Regions from separate parts of the Streptomyces sp. NPDC001832 genome, predicted to be linked through region 1. Evidence: riboswitches for the same ligand, from Rfam matches in the RefSeq annotation. Region 1 holds a riboswitch; each other region holds the start of a gene.
What was found. A riboswitch is a leader RNA that binds a small molecule or an ion and turns the genes downstream of it on or off. The one in region 1 is predicted to bind cyclic di-AMP.
Positions count from the first base shown of each region.

Region 2: it holds a riboswitch for cyclic di-AMP, as region 1 does, so the genes downstream of both, ABT115_RS17085 (M23 family metallopeptidase) here and ABT115_RS25480 (M23 family metallopeptidase) in region 1, are expected to answer to the same signal.
Region 3: it holds a riboswitch for cyclic di-AMP, as region 1 does, so the genes downstream of both, ABT115_RS28950 (transglycosylase family protein) here and ABT115_RS25480 (M23 family metallopeptidase) in region 1, are expected to answer to the same signal.
Region 4: it holds a riboswitch for cyclic di-AMP, as region 1 does, so the genes downstream of both, ABT115_RS10480 (M23 family metallopeptidase) here and ABT115_RS25480 (M23 family metallopeptidase) in region 1, are expected to answer to the same signal.

Region 1 covers NZ_JBEOYU010000042.1:40,554-44,509, forward strand. The annotation lists gene ABT115_RS25465 (SPFH domain-containing protein) at 1-563, shown strand, start outside; tRNA gene ABT115_RS25470 (tRNA-Met) at 731-804, shown strand; gene ABT115_RS25475 (PP2C family protein-serine/threonine phosphatase) at 1,079-2,182, shown strand; cyclic di-AMP (ydaO/yuaA leader) riboswitch at 2,518-2,669, shown strand; gene ABT115_RS25480 (M23 family metallopeptidase) at 2,681-3,874, shown strand.
Region 2 covers NZ_JBEOYU010000019.1:9,361-13,316, forward strand. The annotation lists gene ABT115_RS17085 (M23 family metallopeptidase) at 161-961, opposite strand; cyclic di-AMP (ydaO/yuaA leader) riboswitch at 974-1,141, opposite strand; gene ABT115_RS17090 (M16 family metallopeptidase) at 1,493-2,875, opposite strand; gene ABT115_RS17095 (M16 family metallopeptidase) at 2,902-3,956, opposite strand, start outside.
Region 3 covers NZ_JBEOYU010000061.1:16,798-20,753, reverse strand. The annotation lists gene ABT115_RS28965 (cytochrome P450 family protein) at 1-656, opposite strand, end outside; partial or broken gene ABT115_RS28960 (cytochrome P450) at 718-918, shown strand; gene ABT115_RS28955 (transglycosylase family protein) at 1,024-1,983, shown strand; cyclic di-AMP (ydaO/yuaA leader) riboswitch at 2,281-2,452, shown strand; gene ABT115_RS28950 (transglycosylase family protein) at 2,456-3,226, shown strand; gene ABT115_RS28945 (ABC-2 membrane transporter-related protein) at 3,381-3,956, opposite strand, start outside.
Region 4 covers NZ_JBEOYU010000009.1:109,383-113,338, reverse strand. The annotation lists gene ABT115_RS10495 (IS982 family transposase) at 1-716, opposite strand, end outside; gene ABT115_RS10490 (hypothetical protein) at 787-1,176, shown strand; partial or broken gene ABT115_RS10485 (GH36 C-terminal domain-containing protein) at 1,390-2,064, shown strand; cyclic di-AMP (ydaO/yuaA leader) riboswitch at 2,361-2,517, shown strand; gene ABT115_RS10480 (M23 family metallopeptidase) at 2,521-3,450, shown strand; gene ABT115_RS10475 (SGNH/GDSL hydrolase family protein) at 3,677-3,956, shown strand, end outside.

The DNA of each region.
Region 1 (3,956 bases):
CCGGTTTCCTCGCGGAGACCGAGCAGTACAACGCCCGGGCCGCGCAGGCCGGGCCACTTGCGCAGGCCAGGGCCTCGCAGGAGGTCATCGAGGAGCAGACGGCGCTGGCCGAGCGGCAGGCCGGACTCGCGGCGCAACGGCTCGAAGCGGAGGTCAGGCGTCCGGCGGATGCCGAGGCGTACCGTCAGCGCACCCTCGCGGAAGCGGCCCGTGACCGGGCGAAGTTCGAGGCCGACGGCGGCGCGTACACCGAGCGGGCCCTTGCCCAGGCGCAGGCCGACGCCAACACCGTGCGCGCCGCCTCGCTGCGCGACGGCAATCAGGAGCTCATCGCGGCCAACCGCATCGTGGAGAATCTGCCCGCCCTGGCCGACGCCGCCGCCCGCAGTATGTCGGGGGCCGATCTCACCGTTCTCAACGGCACCAACGGAGTCAACGAGATGGCGGCCGGCGTGGTCGGCCAGGGGCTGGCGATCCTCCACTCGCTGCAGCGCGGCGCGAACCCGATGAAGCCCCCGGCGGTCAAAGGGAAGGCCACCCCCCACATCTCCGATACGAACTGAGGGGTGCGGGGGCCGGGTGACTTGCGTACGCCTTTGGCCACGCCGGGCGCACGTACTGAAAGCCGGGCGCACGTAGTGAAAGCCGGGCGCACGTACCGAAAGCGGCGGTCATGATTCGCCGAGTGGTCATGAGCGCTCTGGACATGCCGTAGAGTTGTGTTCACCGACGCGGGGTGGAGCAGCTCGGTAGCTCGCTGGGCTCATAACCCAGAGGTCGCAGGTTCAAATCCTGTCCCCGCTACTGAAGAATCAGTCCCGGCACGCACGCAGCGTGCCGGGACTGATTTATTTTTGTTGTGTCCGGGGCGTGGGGCGGTCGGCCCAGGTTGGTGTGAGCTGTACCGCGCACGTACCCCCATTGGCTGATGAGGAGTCGCCGCTGCGCTGCGCTCCGGTGAGCCTGGGGGTGGGGCGCGGTACCGTCCGCAGCCGCGCGCGTACCGGGCAGGAGACCACAGGTGTGGAAGCGGCTGAAGCGGCGCGGCAGACATGCCGGGGGCGGCGACGCCCGTGCCATGCGGTTCGTCCGCATGCTGCCCGCCCTGATGATCCTCGGCGGGCTGGTGTTCGATGTCCTCACCCCGCCGATCTTCACCGCCATTCCGCTGTTTGTGGCGGCGCCGTTGATCGCCGCGCCGTTCTTCTCGCTGACCAGCACCATCTGTACCGGCATTGCCGCGATGGTGGCCGTCACCGTGGTGCGGCTGTCCAGCAACACATTGCCGCCGGCCGTGCCCTTGACCGAGCTGCTCACCCTGGCCACCGTCTCGGCCCTCGCAGTCCTGATCAACACGGTCGTACGGCGCGGCGGTGAGCAGCTGGCCTCCGCGCGGGTCATTGCGGAGACCGCCATGCGGGCGGTGCTGCCGAAGCCGTCCGACCGGATCGGCGGGCTGCATGTGGCGGCGCGGTACGAGGCGGCGCAGGCGGACGAGTACGTCGGCGGCGACCTGTTCGCCGTGATGGACACCCCACAGGGGGTGCGGCTGGTGGTCGGGGACGTACGGGGAAAAGGGATCGGCGCCGTGGAGTCGGTGGCGGTGCTCATCGGGGCGTTCCGGGAGGCGGCCGAGCAGGAGCGTTCGCTGGAAGGCGTGGCGCAGCGGCTGGAGCGGGCGCTGGCGCGGGAGGGGGCTCGGGGCGGGCTGGACGCGGTGGAGGGCTTCACCACCGCCGTGCTGGCCGAGATCCCGTCCGGGGTGTCCCGGGTGCGGATCGTCAACCGCGGTCACCCCGAGCCGATCCTGCTGCATGCGGACGGGGCGCTGGAGGTGCTGGGGCCCTCGGTACCCGCACTGCCGCTCGGGATGGAGCTGGGGGCGTGGCCCGACCGGGCGGACGAATGGGATCTGCCGGCGGGGGCGACCCTGCTTCTCTATACCGACGGTCTCTCTGAGGCGCGGAACGCCGATGGGGTCTTCTACGATCCGGCGGCCCGGCTGCGCGGTCAGATCTTTCCTGGGCCGGAGGAGCTGCTGTCCGCGCTGACCGATGATGTACGGCTGCACACGGGCGGCGAGACGACCGACGACATGGCGCTGCTCGCGGTCGTACGTCCCGCGGAGGGGCAGCTGGACCGGCGCAGGACCGTGAGGATTGTGTCCCTGGAAGAGGCGTGAGGGGTGCGGCAGGTGCGTCGTGCGGGCTGGCTGACTTGTGCGGGTCGGGTGCTTCGCGTGGCCCCAGTGCTTCGCGTGGCCCGGGACGCGGCCTTGGGTGCGGGACGCCACCGTGCGTAACTGAAAGGCGCCGCTCCGCATAACGTTTGACGCAACGTCAGGAACCGGGTAATGGCTGAGGGGCGATCAAGTCATCCTATTGCACCCGGTTGTGTCCCGTAAAGTCCTGGCCAAAGACCTGAGCGATCAGTGGGAACAGCTTGGAATCAGGCCCGTGTGTCTATTAACGTTCGATAACGCAGCGCGGTCGTCCCAGCCGTCGTCAGTGGCGGCACCGTGCGCGAGCGCCGAATTCCGCAAGGGAACCGGGGAACCATCTACATGGGGTGAATCGGACACCTGTGTCTCGTGAGAGGCGTAGGGGCCGTAGGAGACCTTCCTGCTCCGAACCCGTCAGCTAACCCGGTAGGCGAGAAGGAAGGAAAGGAGTGCGCCCCCGTGGCGTCCAACAAGCCTGCCCCCGAAGCCCCCTCTCGGTTCAACCCCGAGTTCAGCTCCGGCTTCGGCGCTGACTTCGGATCCGGTTTCGGCTCCGACCACGGAACCACCGGGACGGGAACGGCGTTCGGCGCCGGTTACGGCACCGAGCCGGGCGGCGACTTCGCCGGTGAGACCGGCAGCGAATTCCGCGTCGACGGCAACGGCCGGCCCGGCGGAAGCTGGGACGAGTGGAACCCCACCGAGGAGTCCGTCCGCCCCGTACGCGGCAAGCACCGCGTCGCCAAGCAGCGCAACGGACTTGCCCGTAGCTCCACGGTGCTCGGGGTCGGCGTCATCGCGGCAGTCGGCGCGGGCGGCATGGCCACCGCGCAGAGCAAGCCGCCGGTCTCCATCTCCCTTCCCGACTCCATCTCGGACAGCCTCCCCGACGCCAAGTCCCTTGCCGGCGTGGGCTCCCTGTTCTCCGGTGAGTCCGAGGCCGACAAGTCCGAGGCCGTCGCCGCTACCGCCCCGCTCACCACCGCCGGCCTCACCACCGCCGAGGCCGAGCAGGGCGCGACGGATGCGGGCGAGGCACTCCGCGCCCGCATCCTCCAGCAGGCCGAGCAGCAGCATGACGCCGCCGCCGCCGAAGCCATGGCGGCCCAGGAGAAGGCGGCCGCGGAGAAGGCCGCCGCGGAGGCCAAGAAGCAGCAGGACGCGGCCGAGGCCAAGGCCGCCGCCGAGAAGAAGAAGGCGGAGGAGGAGGCCAAGGCGAAGGCCGAGGCGCTGCGGCTCGCCAAGCTCGCCGCCAGCTATGCCCTCCCGACCTCCTCGTACACGGTCACCTCGACCTACGGCCAAGCCGGCTCGATGTGGTCCTCCGGCCACCACACCGGACTTGACTTCGCGGCGCCGACCGGCACCCCGATCAAGGCCGTACACGGCGGCACCATCAAGTCCGCAGGCTGGTCCGGCTCGTACGGCTACCGCACGGTGCTGGAGCTCGAGGACGGTACGGAGGTGTGGTACTGCCACCAGTCCTCGATCAGCGTCAGTGTCGGCCAGAAGGTCACCACCGGTGACACCATTGGCCGGGTCGGCGCGACCGGCAATGTCACGGGCCCGCACCTCCACCTGGAGGTCCACACCCCCGACGGCGCGGGCATCGACCCGATGGCCTGGCTGCGCGACAAGGGCCTCAACCCTTGATCCACCGGGCGGCCTACTCCCGGCCCTCGTGATCCGAGCCGGTTCACCGGCCGTTGAACCCCGGCAGCCCTGACGCTCACCC
Region 2 (3,956 bases), on a different contig from region 1:
GGAGACCGCGAGGTGTGTTTGTCCTATTCGGGGGCGGGAGCGAATTCAGGCAGCCCAAAGGAAGCCGCCAACGTTTGCGGGACGGCGCGAAGGTCGGGCACGGCGAAGGCCCCGGCAGTGCTGCAGGGGCCTTCGAAGAGATGATGCGGGTGAAGCGTCGTCAGACGTTGACGCCGTGGGCGCGCAGGTAGGCGACGGGGTCCATGTCTGAGCCGTACGACGGCGTGGTCCGGGCCTCGAAGTGGAGGTGCGGGCCGGTGGAGTTGCCGGTCGAGCCGGAGAGGCCGATCTGCTGGCCGGCGCCGACGCTCTGGCCGACGGAGACGTTGATCGAGGAGAGGTGGCCGTACTGCGTGTACGTACCGTCCGTCATCCGGAGCACGACGTTGTTGCCGTACGCGCCACCCCAGCCTGCCTCGACGACCGTGCCGGCGCCGACAGCGACGACGGAGCTGCCGGACGCGGCGTGGAAGTCGATGCCCGAGTGGCTGCCGGAGGACCAGAGCGAGCCGCTGGACTTGTAGCCGGTGGTGACGTAAGAGCCGGCGACCGGAAGCTGGTAGGAACCCAGGCGAGCGCGCTCGGCAGACCGGGCGGCGCGGGCCTCCTCGGCGCGCGCCTCGGCCTCGGCCTTCGCCTTCTTCTTGGCGTCGGCCTTCTTCTTGGCCTCGGCCTTCTTCTTGGCCTCGGCCTTCTTCTTGGCCTCCGCCTTCGCCGCAACATCGGCCTGGTGCTTCTGCGCGTCGGCCTGGGCGTCGATCTGGTCGGCGATGGCGCCCTCGATGGCTATGACCTGGTTCAGACCGGTCTCACTGACGGAGGAGTCCGCGGCGAGGGCCGGAGAGACCATGCCGCCGACGACGCCGGTGGTGGCCAGAGCCGCGACTCCGGCGATCTTCGCGCTCCTGCGCGTCAGTCGGCTCGGGGCACGATGCTTCCCGGTGGCACGGGTGAACGCCATGAAGGGGCTGATCCTTTCCTTCCTTCTCGCCTACCGGGTTAGCTGACGGGTTCGGAGCAGGAAGGTCTCCTACGGACGTCCCGGCCTCACCGAGGCTCAGGCATCCGATTCACCCCAGGGACTCCATGGGTCCCCGGCTCCCCAGGCTCACGCCTGACAGGGACTCGGCGATGGCTGTCCGGTACGTCGCGGATGCGGCATACGAGTGACGGACAGCCCAGCTGACGCTAAGGGGGGTCACTTTCATTCACCAAACGGACAGGGCGTTTTGTAGCGCATCCCACAGGGCAAACAGGCAACCTCCCCAAAAAACGAACAAAAAAGGAAGACCCGTGTGAGTGAGATCTCACCCGGGTCTTCCTTTTCTGTCCCGATATGAACGCGTGACGGGTCGGTGGGCCGGCCGGTTCCGTCGGTGCTCGGTCGAACGTGACAGTCGACCGGTGGACTGTCACACGCAACAGGCCGGCCGGGCGGGCGGCGTCCGCCTCGGCCCGGCCGGCCGTCCGGCGTCCGCGGCGGGCACGACTGTCAGCCGGCGACCACCGACACCTCTCCGATGCCCAGGGCCCGGACCGGCTCCTCGATCTGTGCCGCGTCACCGACAAGGATCGTGACCAGCCGGTCACCCGGGAACGCGTTGACCACGGCTGCGGTCGCCTCGACCGTGCCGGTCTCCACGAGCCGGGCATACAGCTGTGCCTGGTAGTCGTCCGGGAGGTGCTGCTCGACCTGGTCGGCGAGGGTGCCCGCGACCGAGGCCGCCGTCTCGAACTTCAGCGGCGCGACACCCACGAGGTTCTGCACGGCCGTCTCGCGCTCTTCATCGGTCAGCCCTTCGACCACCAGGGTCCGCAGGACCGTCCACAGATCCTTCAGCGCCGGCCCCGTGGACTCCGTGTCCACCGATCCGCTGATGGCAAGCATCGCGGCACCCGTCGCCCCCGAGGCGGAACCCGGGGCCGAGGACCGCAGCACCTGGGCGAAGGCCCGGACGCCGTAGGTGTAGCCCTTCTCCTCGCGCAGCACACGGTCCAGCCGGGAGGTGAGCGTTCCGCCCAGGCAGTAAGTGCCCAGCACCTGGGCCGGCCATACGCTGTCGTGCCGGTCGGCGCCGATCCGGCCGATCAGCAGCTGCGTCTGCACCGCGCCCGGACGGTCGACGATCACCACTCGGCCGGTGTCGTCGGCGGTGATCGGCGGGGCGGGACGGGGCTCCGCGGTGTCTCCCGACCAGTCGCCGAGGGTGTCGGCAAGCAGGGCGTCCAGGTTGATGCCGGTGAGGTCACCGACGACCACGGCGGTCGCCGTGGACGGCCGGACGTGGGCGTCGAAGAAGGCACGCACAGCCGCCGAGTCGATCCGCTCCACCGTCTCCTCGGTGCCCTGGCGCGGGCGCGACATTCGCGCCGCGGCCGGGAAGAGCTCCTTGGAGAGCTGCTTGGCTGCGCGCCGGGCCGGGTTGGCCTGCTCGTGCGGGATCTCGTCCAGCCGGTTGCGTACCAGCCGTTCGATCTCGCTGTCGGCGAAGGCGGGCGCCCGCAGTGCCTCGGCAACCAGTGCGAGAGCCTTGGCCAGCCGGGAGGCCGGGACTTCCAGGGAGACCCGGACGCCGGGGTGGTCGGCGTGCGCGTCGAGGGTGGCGCCGCAGCGCTCCAGCTCGGCGGCGAACTCTTCGGCGGTGTGCTTGTCGGTGCCCTCGGACAGCGCCCGCGACATGATCGTGGCCACGCCGTCCAGGCCCTCGGGCTCGGCGTCCAGCGGGGCGTCGAGGAAGATCTCGACCGCCACGACCTGTTGGCCCGGGCGGTGGCAGCGCAGCACCGTGAGGCCGTTGGGCAGGGCGCATCGCTCCGGCGCGGGGAAGGCCCAGGGGCGGGCGACGCCGGGAGCCGGCTGCGGGTGGTACTGCATCGAAACTCCAGTCGCGGCAGCCTCGGTCACTTGTCCGCTCCTTCGTGCGCGTCGGTGTCGTCGGCGCCGGTCTCGGCGTCCGCTGCGTCTGCGGGCTCGGCCGATTCGACCGGCTCGTAGACCAGCACCGCCCGGTTGTCGGGGCGCAGCTGGGCCTTGGCGACCGCCTGGACCTCTTCCGCGGTGACATCGAGCACCCGCTGGACGGCGGTCAGAGCGAGTTGCGGGTCGCCGAACAGCACGGCGAACCGGCAGAGTTCGTCAGCGCGGCCGGCGACCGTACCGAGCCGGTCCAGCCACTCGCGCTCCAACTGGGCCTGCGCACGCTCCATTTCCTCGGGCGTGGGGCCCTCGGCAGCGAATCGGGCAAGCTCCTCGTCGACCGCGGCCTCGATCTGCGGCACCTCGACGCCGCCGGACGTCTTGACGTCCAGCCAGCCGAGCGAGGGCGCACCGGCCAGGCGCAGCAGCCCGAACCCGGCCGCCACGGCAGTACGGTCACGGCGGACCAGGCGGTTGTGCAGCCGCGACGACTCACCGCCGCCGAGCACGGTCAGCGCGAGGTCTGCCGCGTCACACTCACGGGTGCCGTCGTGCGGCAGCCGGTAGGCGGCCATCAGCGCCCGCGCAGGCACCTCCTCATGCACCTCTTCGCGCAGCTGCTCGCCGATGATCTCGGGGAGCGTGCCGTCGCGCGGCGGCTGCTTGCCGTCATGGGACGGGATGGAGCCGAAGTACTTCTCGATCCAGGCGAGGGTCTGCTCGGGGTCGATGTCACCGACGACCGAGAGCACCGCGTTGTTGGGCGCGTAGTACGTACGGAAGAAGGTGCGGGCGTCCTCGAGGGTCGCGGCGTCCAGGTCGGCCATCGAACCGATCGGCGTGTGGTGGTACGGGTGGCCCTCGGGGTAGGCCAGTGCCGTCAGCTTCTCGAACGCCGTGCCGTAGGGGACGTTGTCGTAGCGCTGTCGGCGCTCGTTCTTGACGACGTCGCGCTGGTTCTCCATGGACTCCTCGTCGAGCGCGGCGAGCAGCGAGCCCATCCGGTCGGCCTCGAGCCAGAGGGCCAGCTCCAGCTGGT
Region 3 (3,956 bases), on a different contig from region 1:
CCCTGGCCGTGCCGGATCATCATGCCCGCCCAGTCCCGAAAATCGTCCTGGTCCTCGGTCGGCACCCCCAGCAGATCGCAGATCGCGTAAATCGGCAGCGGGAAGGCGAACTCGTGGATCAGCTCCGCCTCGCCGCGCCCGGCAAAGCCATCGATAAGGCCGTCCGCCAGCTCTTGGACTCTGGGCGCGAACTCGGCGACTCGGCGCGGGGTGAACGCCTTGGAGACGAGGCGGCGCAGCCGGGTGTGGTCGGGCGGGTCGATGTTCAGCAGATGTGTCATGAGCCCGGCACCGCGCTCCCCGGGAATACCGGTCTTGGTGCGGCCCTGGGCGTCATCCGCGTGATGTTCGGGGTTTTTCGACAGCCTGGCGTCGGCGAGCGCCTGTCGAGCGTCCACGTAACGGGTCACGAGCCAGGCCTCCACCCCGGACGGCAGTTCCGTCCAGTGCACGGGCGTGTGCTCGCGCAGCCAGGCGTAGGCGGGGTACGGGTCGGTTGCGAACTCCCAGGAGAAGAGTTCCGGAGTCGGAATGTGGTTCACCTGGCGACGGTATCGGGCGTCTCGGCCGGCCCCGGCTAACTGAAGGTCAGCTACGGCGGCTGGCCGGGTGGAAGAAGAGTCGTGCGGCGAGCCGTACTTCAACGCCAACGACATCGAGAACACCGTATGGCGCGAACTCGCCAAACTCATGAAGGACGAGTCCCGCCTACAGGCGATGGCAGCACCGCTCGCGCGACTGGAGGGGCAGGCCGCGCTCGCCACGCTTCTGAAGCGCCTTCCGGACCTGCTTCTTGCGGTGAAACCTACCGATTTGCGGTGGCGTGGCGGGCTCCTCATGCGCGGACTGCGCACGCTGCCCGTGGAGTTCACACCGGGGGCCGCCCTGGCGCAAGATGACACTCCGTCAACGCTGTGACTTTCACGTGATCTGCGCTGCATCGACTTGTGACACACGTTCGAGTCCAGTTAGGTTCACCGTTCGACTCACCAGTCACTCGTCAGTCACACGGAAGGCAACCCCATGGGCTCCGCGAACGGCAGACACCGTCGCCCTCGTCAGGCACCCGCCATCGTCGTCGCCGCGGGCGTGACCGGATCGGCCATCGCCATTCCGCTGCTCGGCGCGGCCAGTGCACAGGCAGCCGAAGCCACGACCTGGGACCAGGTGGCCGAATGCGAGAGCGGCGGCATGTGGAGCGCCGACCTCGGCAACGGCTTCTACGGCGGCCTTCAGTTCTCGCAGAAGACCTGGAAGGCGTACGGCGGCGAGTCGTACGCCCCGCGTGCCGACCTTGCCAGCCGCTCGCAGCAGATAGCCGTGGCCGAGAAGGTCCTGGACGACCAGGGCCCGCAGGCATGGCCCAGCTGTGCGGTCATCTCCGGCCTCGCGGTGGACGGGACGCTGCCCGGTGTCGACCCGGGGGTTGCGTCCTCCGCCGAGCCGACGGAGAGCACGGAGTCGGCTGACGGTACGTCGGCGGCCTCGTCCGATGACACCACCAAGCCGTCGGGCCGCGCGTCGGGCGGTACGGGTGGTTCGAAGAGCTCGAAGGGCCCGGATGGCGCCGACAAGTCTTCAGGCAAGGCGAAGCCTTCCACGAAGCATTCGACCACCGCGTCGGCCACCCCGCCCTCCGATGTGCCCGATTCATCCGGCTCTTCCGATTCGCCCGACGGTGTCGGTGGTAAGCATCGCGGCGCGCCGGCCTCCGAGGGGAGCCGGGACGCGAACGGCGGCGCCGGCCGTGAGTCGGGCCGTCATGCCTCCCGCGGTGACGCCGGCGCGCGCGACGCGGGTGTGTCGGCCGCCGAAGGCGCGTACACCGTGCACCCCGGCGACAACCTCTGGGCGATTGCTGACGCGCAGAAGGTTCCCGGTGGCTGGCCCGCGCTCTATGAGGCCAACAAGGATGCCGTCGGCTCCGATCCGGGCCTCATCCTTCCTGGCCAGAGCCTCGATCTCGACGTGAAGGCCAAGTGAGGGCAGTCTGAATTCGGCCAAAAGGGCCTCAAAAATCTGGGTAGTTCAGAGACCTATGTCCGATTATGTGTAAGTGAGACATGGGTCTCTTTGCGTCAACTGGCGTGTCGCGCCTGGGAACCCCTCCGTACCGCTGCCACCTGCGAAAACGACGGTTCCTCAGATGCGAGTACGGGCCGATTGTCCGATGTGTCCGTCTTTGAATGTGAGGGTTGCGTATGTTTACGGTCAGAACCGCTCGCACCGCGGGCCCCTTCGATCGTCACGCCGAATCCTGCCGTCGGTCGAAGGGAACAGACGCGTAAAGCGCCGTAGGCAGGAGCGGGGGACCCAGGTAGGCGCTGGGCCCGATCGTCGAATGACGCATCGGGGCCGGCTTGGGGTGAAGTCGCGTGCTAGGACGTGCGACCGGGCAACTCACTTGGCCCGAACCCGACAGCTCACCTCGTAGGCGTCGGTGAGGAGAAGTTCCATGCTGTTTTCCAGCAAGGGCAGGCACCGCCGCCCGTCAAAGGCTGTCCGTGCCGCCACGCTCGCAGGTGTCGCCGGTACCGCTGTCGCCGTACCGCTGATGGGCGCGACCAGTGCCTCCGCCGCCTCCGTCGCCACCTGGGACGCCGTCGCCCAGTGCGAGTCCGGTGGCAACTGGTCCATCAACACCGGTAACGGCTATTACGGTGGCCTGCAGTTCTCGCAGTCCAGCTGGGCCGCCGCCGGCGGTACGCAGTACGCCCCCCGTGCCGACCTGGCCACCAAGGCCCAGCAGATCGCCACCGCCGAGAAGCTCCTCGACATGCAGGGTCCGGGTGCCTGGGGCTGCGCAAGTGCCGGCGGCCTGACCAACGACGGCGTCGACCCGGGCGTCGACACCGGCTCCTCCTCGAACTCCACTTCCACCTCCAGCTCCAGCTCCAATGCCACCGAGCAGGAGAGCACCCCGGCCGCGCCGGAGCAGCAGGCCCAGCCGGAGCAGACCGAGCCCACCGAGCCCCCGGCCGCCTCCCCCTCGGACGGCTCCGCCGCTCCGCAGGCCGAGTCGAAGGAGACCGTCACCACACCGACCGGCGGGAAGGTCGAGAAGGGCGACGGCGAGTACAAGGTCGCCCCCGGCGACTCCCTGAGCGAGATCGCCGCCGACCAGAAGGTCGAGGGTGGCTGGCAGCAGCTGTTCGAGCTGAACAAGGACATCGTCACGGACGCCGACCTGATCTACCCGGGTCAGCAGCTGCACCTGACGAAGTAGTCCAGGCTCTCTCCTCCCTGAGCTCCCCGGCCCGGCGCCCAATCCCCCGTACGCGCCGGGCCGGGGTTTCTGCGTGACGCGGGGGTGCCTATATATCTCGATCGGACTCGGAGTCGGACGAGGAGGCAGCGACGGGGCCTGCAGGGCCTATGGTTCAAAAGAGCCGCTTCCGTCCCCACACGACGATGAACGTGACGATGGCCGCGGTGACTGTGAGCATGATGACTGCTCCCAGCCACTGCATCGGCTGCATCTGGGAGGCCGGGAGGTAGTCGGCCGCGTAGCCGATGACGTGCTTTGACTCCAGGCAGGACGTGTGGGCTCGGGTGTTCTCCATCTTGTCCAGGCACGTCGTCCAGTCCAGGCGGGTTCCCGAGTCGGTGAGGAAGTACGTGCCTTGGCCCTGTTGCACCGCACCGGCGGGCAGTTCCGGCTGCCGGGCGTCGGGGCCTACGCCCTTGTGGGTGGTGACCGACAGGACGTGGCCCAGGTTTAGGCGGAAGCGGTCCCAGATGAAGCCGATCGCCACCACTGTGCCGAGTGTGACCACCATCGACACCAGCGTGCGTCGCAGGAGCATGCCGATCGCCGCACCCACGGTGAAGGTGAGCAGGGCGTAGGCCGCTGGCATGATCCCCGTGACGTCGAAGAACGCGCTGCTCGTCCAGTCCAGGTTGTCGGCACGGCTCCTGACCGGGTTCCACCACCAGGTGAAGACGGCGCCCAGCAC
Region 4 (3,956 bases), on a different contig from region 1:
TGTCCCTTGAAGGTCTCGTTGATCGATTCGATGACCTGCCGCAGCGGCTTGAACAGTGCTGCACCAGGCCGTTCCCGTTCACCTTTACGGGCCGGCCGCAGCAACTGGACTCCACGCTCGGACAGTTCGCGTTCGAAACCACGGCCGAAGTAGTTCTTGTCGCCGATGAGAGTCTGTCGGGGGCGCTCTCGCAGAAGCTCGCATTCGGCTGCCAGGAGGTCAAGGAGGGTCTCGCGTTCGTCGGCCTTGGCCCCGGTCAGGACGAAGGCGATGGGCAGGCCCTGAAGGGTGCACACCAGGTGCAGGTGCAGGCCCCAGAAAAAGCGGCTGTGGCTGGCGCAGTAGCCGTATTCGGCCCAGCCTGCCAGGTCGGAGCGTTTGACGGTCTCGCGGGAGCGGCCGCACTCCACCGGGGTGGAGTCCACGACCCATACGTCGTCGCTCCACACCGAGGTGGTGGCGGCCAGGATCCGGTTGACGCTTCGCATCAGACCGGCGGCCTTGCGCAGCGGCTTGTTGTAGCCGGGCTGCTGGGGCAGGTAGGGGAAGAGGTGGCGCAGGTGGGCACGGGCATGGCGGAGCCATTTGGCCTCGGAGGTGAAGCCGAGTATGGCCTGCATCGTGGCGAGGGTGACCACCAGCCCAGGATGCTCCTTCAGGATGTCGTCGGTCGTCGCATAGAGTGCTGTCGCGAGGGTGTCCACGTCGTTCGTCACAAAACGATCTTGGACACCCTCGTTCTCGTCTCCGCAGGCACCCCTTGGACCACACCACCAGGAGGAACCAGTGTCATACCCGCAACTGCTCACCCCCGAGGAGAGGCTCGCCGACGCGAAGAAGCAGCTGAGCCTCCCGCGTATCGTCGTTATCTGCGGCTCCACCCGCTTCATGACCGAGATGACCGAGGCCGATCTGCGGGAGACCAAAGCCGGAAAGATTGTCGTCAAACCGGGCTGTGACATGAAGTCGCCGCACGAACTTTGGTCCGATCCTGTCGAGGCCGAGGCGCTGAAGGTTCGACTCGACGATCTGCACCGAGCGAAGATCCGGCTCGCTGATGAGGTGCTCGTAGTCGGCGACTACATCGGAGACAGCACCCGAGCCGAAATCGCCTACGCCCGGTCGCTGGGCAAGCCCGTGCGGTTCACGCACCCCGAAGTCGACCCTGACGCCTGACCGCCCGCTGCGACCTCGACAACCAGGGCCGGCAGCCTGCCGCCTGACCGTCTCGCGGTGGTTTCGGCCGCCGCCCACCCCACACCCTCCGCAGGTATCCCTTGGAATTGATCACCTAGTGCCGCGACCGGCAAGGTTTTCCCTGTCGCGATGCCCGGCACTTCCCCAAGCTCTCAGCTTCGTTCGAGCAGGGGAGACCCCATCCAAGGGCTTCCGGCCACGTTGCGATCACACGCAGACGAAGTGCACGGACTCGGCATGCAGTTCGGTAGCTGGGTCGAGCCGGAAATGGTCAATGCCGACAGCGATCTCTATCGCGCACGCCCCGACTGGGTGCAGCATTTCCCAGGGCCGGCACGGACCGAGTTCCGTAATCAACTGGTACTCAATCCGGCCCGCACCGATGTACAGGACTATCTGTGGGAGCAATTGGACACATTGCTCTCCAGCGCGCCCGTCGACTATGTGAAATGGGACTTCAACCGCTGCTTCGTGAGCGCGATGGCCGGTGTGCCTCGGGGTCGGCGGGGACCTCACCGAGTGGAGTGAGGAGAAGCTGGCCGAGGCGCGGGCCTGGGTGAATCTCTACAAGCAGATCCGGCGGGCGGTGCAGCGCGGCGCGCTGCACCGGCTGCGCGCCCGCGCGGCGGACTCGGCGCGGTCCAGTACGTCCACGGGGGCGAGACCGAGGTCCTGATGTGGCTGGAGGCGCAGAGGCGCGGGAAGCGGCCCTGGGCCCTGCCGCTGCGTGGGCTCGACCCCGCAGCAACGTACACCTGCCTGGATACGGAGGTGGTGAACCACGGTTCGGTACTGCTGCATCGGGGGCTGCACACCGGGCTTCGGGGCGATCTCGACGCGCGGGTCCTGAGGCTCCGACGCGAATGATGAGCATGACATGTCCGTAATGGGCGCATTTGTCACAATGTGCCCCGCTCGTAAGGGAGATGGCTGCCCTCTCGTGAGCGGAGTCATATCCGTGACGTTCTGTGCTGGCGGGGCGGTCGGGTATTCCGTGCGTGGCGCGGAAAGGCAAGATCCTTAATCCACGGAGTGTGACCGGAATTCCGCACCGATTTCCGAGCACGGATTCCGGTGCGGAACCCGTGGCTTGTTCTCTCCGTCCCGACTCGCTTACGGTCGCCGTCAATCCGGGCGGACCGCCTAATCCTGCCGCCGCCCGGAATTCGCACCCACTCATCGCGTGGCAGGAGCGGGGGAACCAGGTAGGCCGCCGATCGGAGAAATCCGGCCGGCTCGGGGTGAAGTCGCGCTCGGCGCGGCCGGGCATCTCCAGCCCGAACCCGACAGCTCACCTCGCAGGCGCCGGAGAGGAAGCACGTCATGCCCACATCGGGTAAGCATCGTCGTACGAAGTCCAGCGCCATCGCCCGTGGCGTCGCCGCCGCCAGCGCCGGGGGTGCCGTCATCGCTCTGCCACTGCTCGGTGCCACTGGTGCCCACGCCGCGCAGGGTTCGGCCCCGACCGCCGCGCCGCAGTCGGCCTCCGCCGCCAACCACGCAGCCCCGGCCAAGCCGGCCGCGCAGAAGCAGGCCGCCACCACGACGTACACCGTCGTCTCCGGCGACTCCCTGTCGCAGATCGCCGCTGAGCACGAGATCAACGGCGGTTGGCAGAAGCTGTACGAGGACAACCGCCAGGCCGTCGGCGAAGACCCCAGCCTGATCTTCCCGGGCTTGAAGCTGACGCTCGGCACCGGTGCCGACACGGGCGAGTCCCTCCCGCCGAAGGCACCCTCTGCGCCTTCGTCGGCCGCGGAGAAGTCCGCCCCGGCCAAGTCCGCCCCGGACAAGGCCTCGACGGTCACGGAGTCCGAGACCTCCGCCCCGGCCAGTCAGAGCAACAGCTCCGGCTACAGCCACCCGGTGCCCGGCAACCACACCACCGGATACCGCGCCTCCGGCTCCAACTGGTCCAGCGGCAGCCACACCGGGATCGACTTCCCCGTCTCCACCGGCACCAGCGTGAAGGCCATCACCTCCGGCACCGTCGTCACTGCCGGCTGGGGTGGCGCGTACGGCAACCAGGTCGTCATCAAGCACGCCGACGGGCACTACTCGCAGTACGGCCACCTGTCCTCGATCTCCGTCTCCGCGGGCCAGACCGTGAGCACCGGTCAGCAGATCGGCCTCTCCGGCGCCACCGGCAACGCCACCGGCCCGCACCTGCACTTCGAGGTCCGCACGGGCCCGGAGTACGGCTCGGACATCGACCCGGTCGCCTACCTGGCTTCGCACGGCATCTATGTCTGAGCCGAACGGCCGGGCAGTTGAGCAGCAAAGCATGACCTGAGCTACAAGGCATGACCTGAGCAACACAGAAGGGGCGGTGTGCAGCGGCGCACTGCCCCTTCTCCCACCCCATTTGCCGGTCGGGCCTATTCCCCCCTTTGCCGAAACCTGACCGGACCGTCCATCTCGCCCCCAACCTCTTATTACGGTCGCGTAGGTCACATTCGACGGTGCAGGATAAGCGTTCGTGGCAGACGATTCGAAAAAAAATCAACGTGGCGTCATCAACCGGCATGGCGTCATCGAGTCGTACGCAGCGATTGGCGACAGCTTCACCGAGGGAGTCGGCGACCCCGGCCCCGACGGAACCTTCGTCGGCTGGGCGGACCGTTTCGCGACACTTCTCGCGGACCAGCTCCCTGAGCCCGATGCGGGGACAAGCACCGAAGGCTCCGCTCACGGGAATTTCGGGTACGCCAATCTCGCCGTACGCGGGCGCCTCCTCGACCAGATCGTCGAGGAGCAGG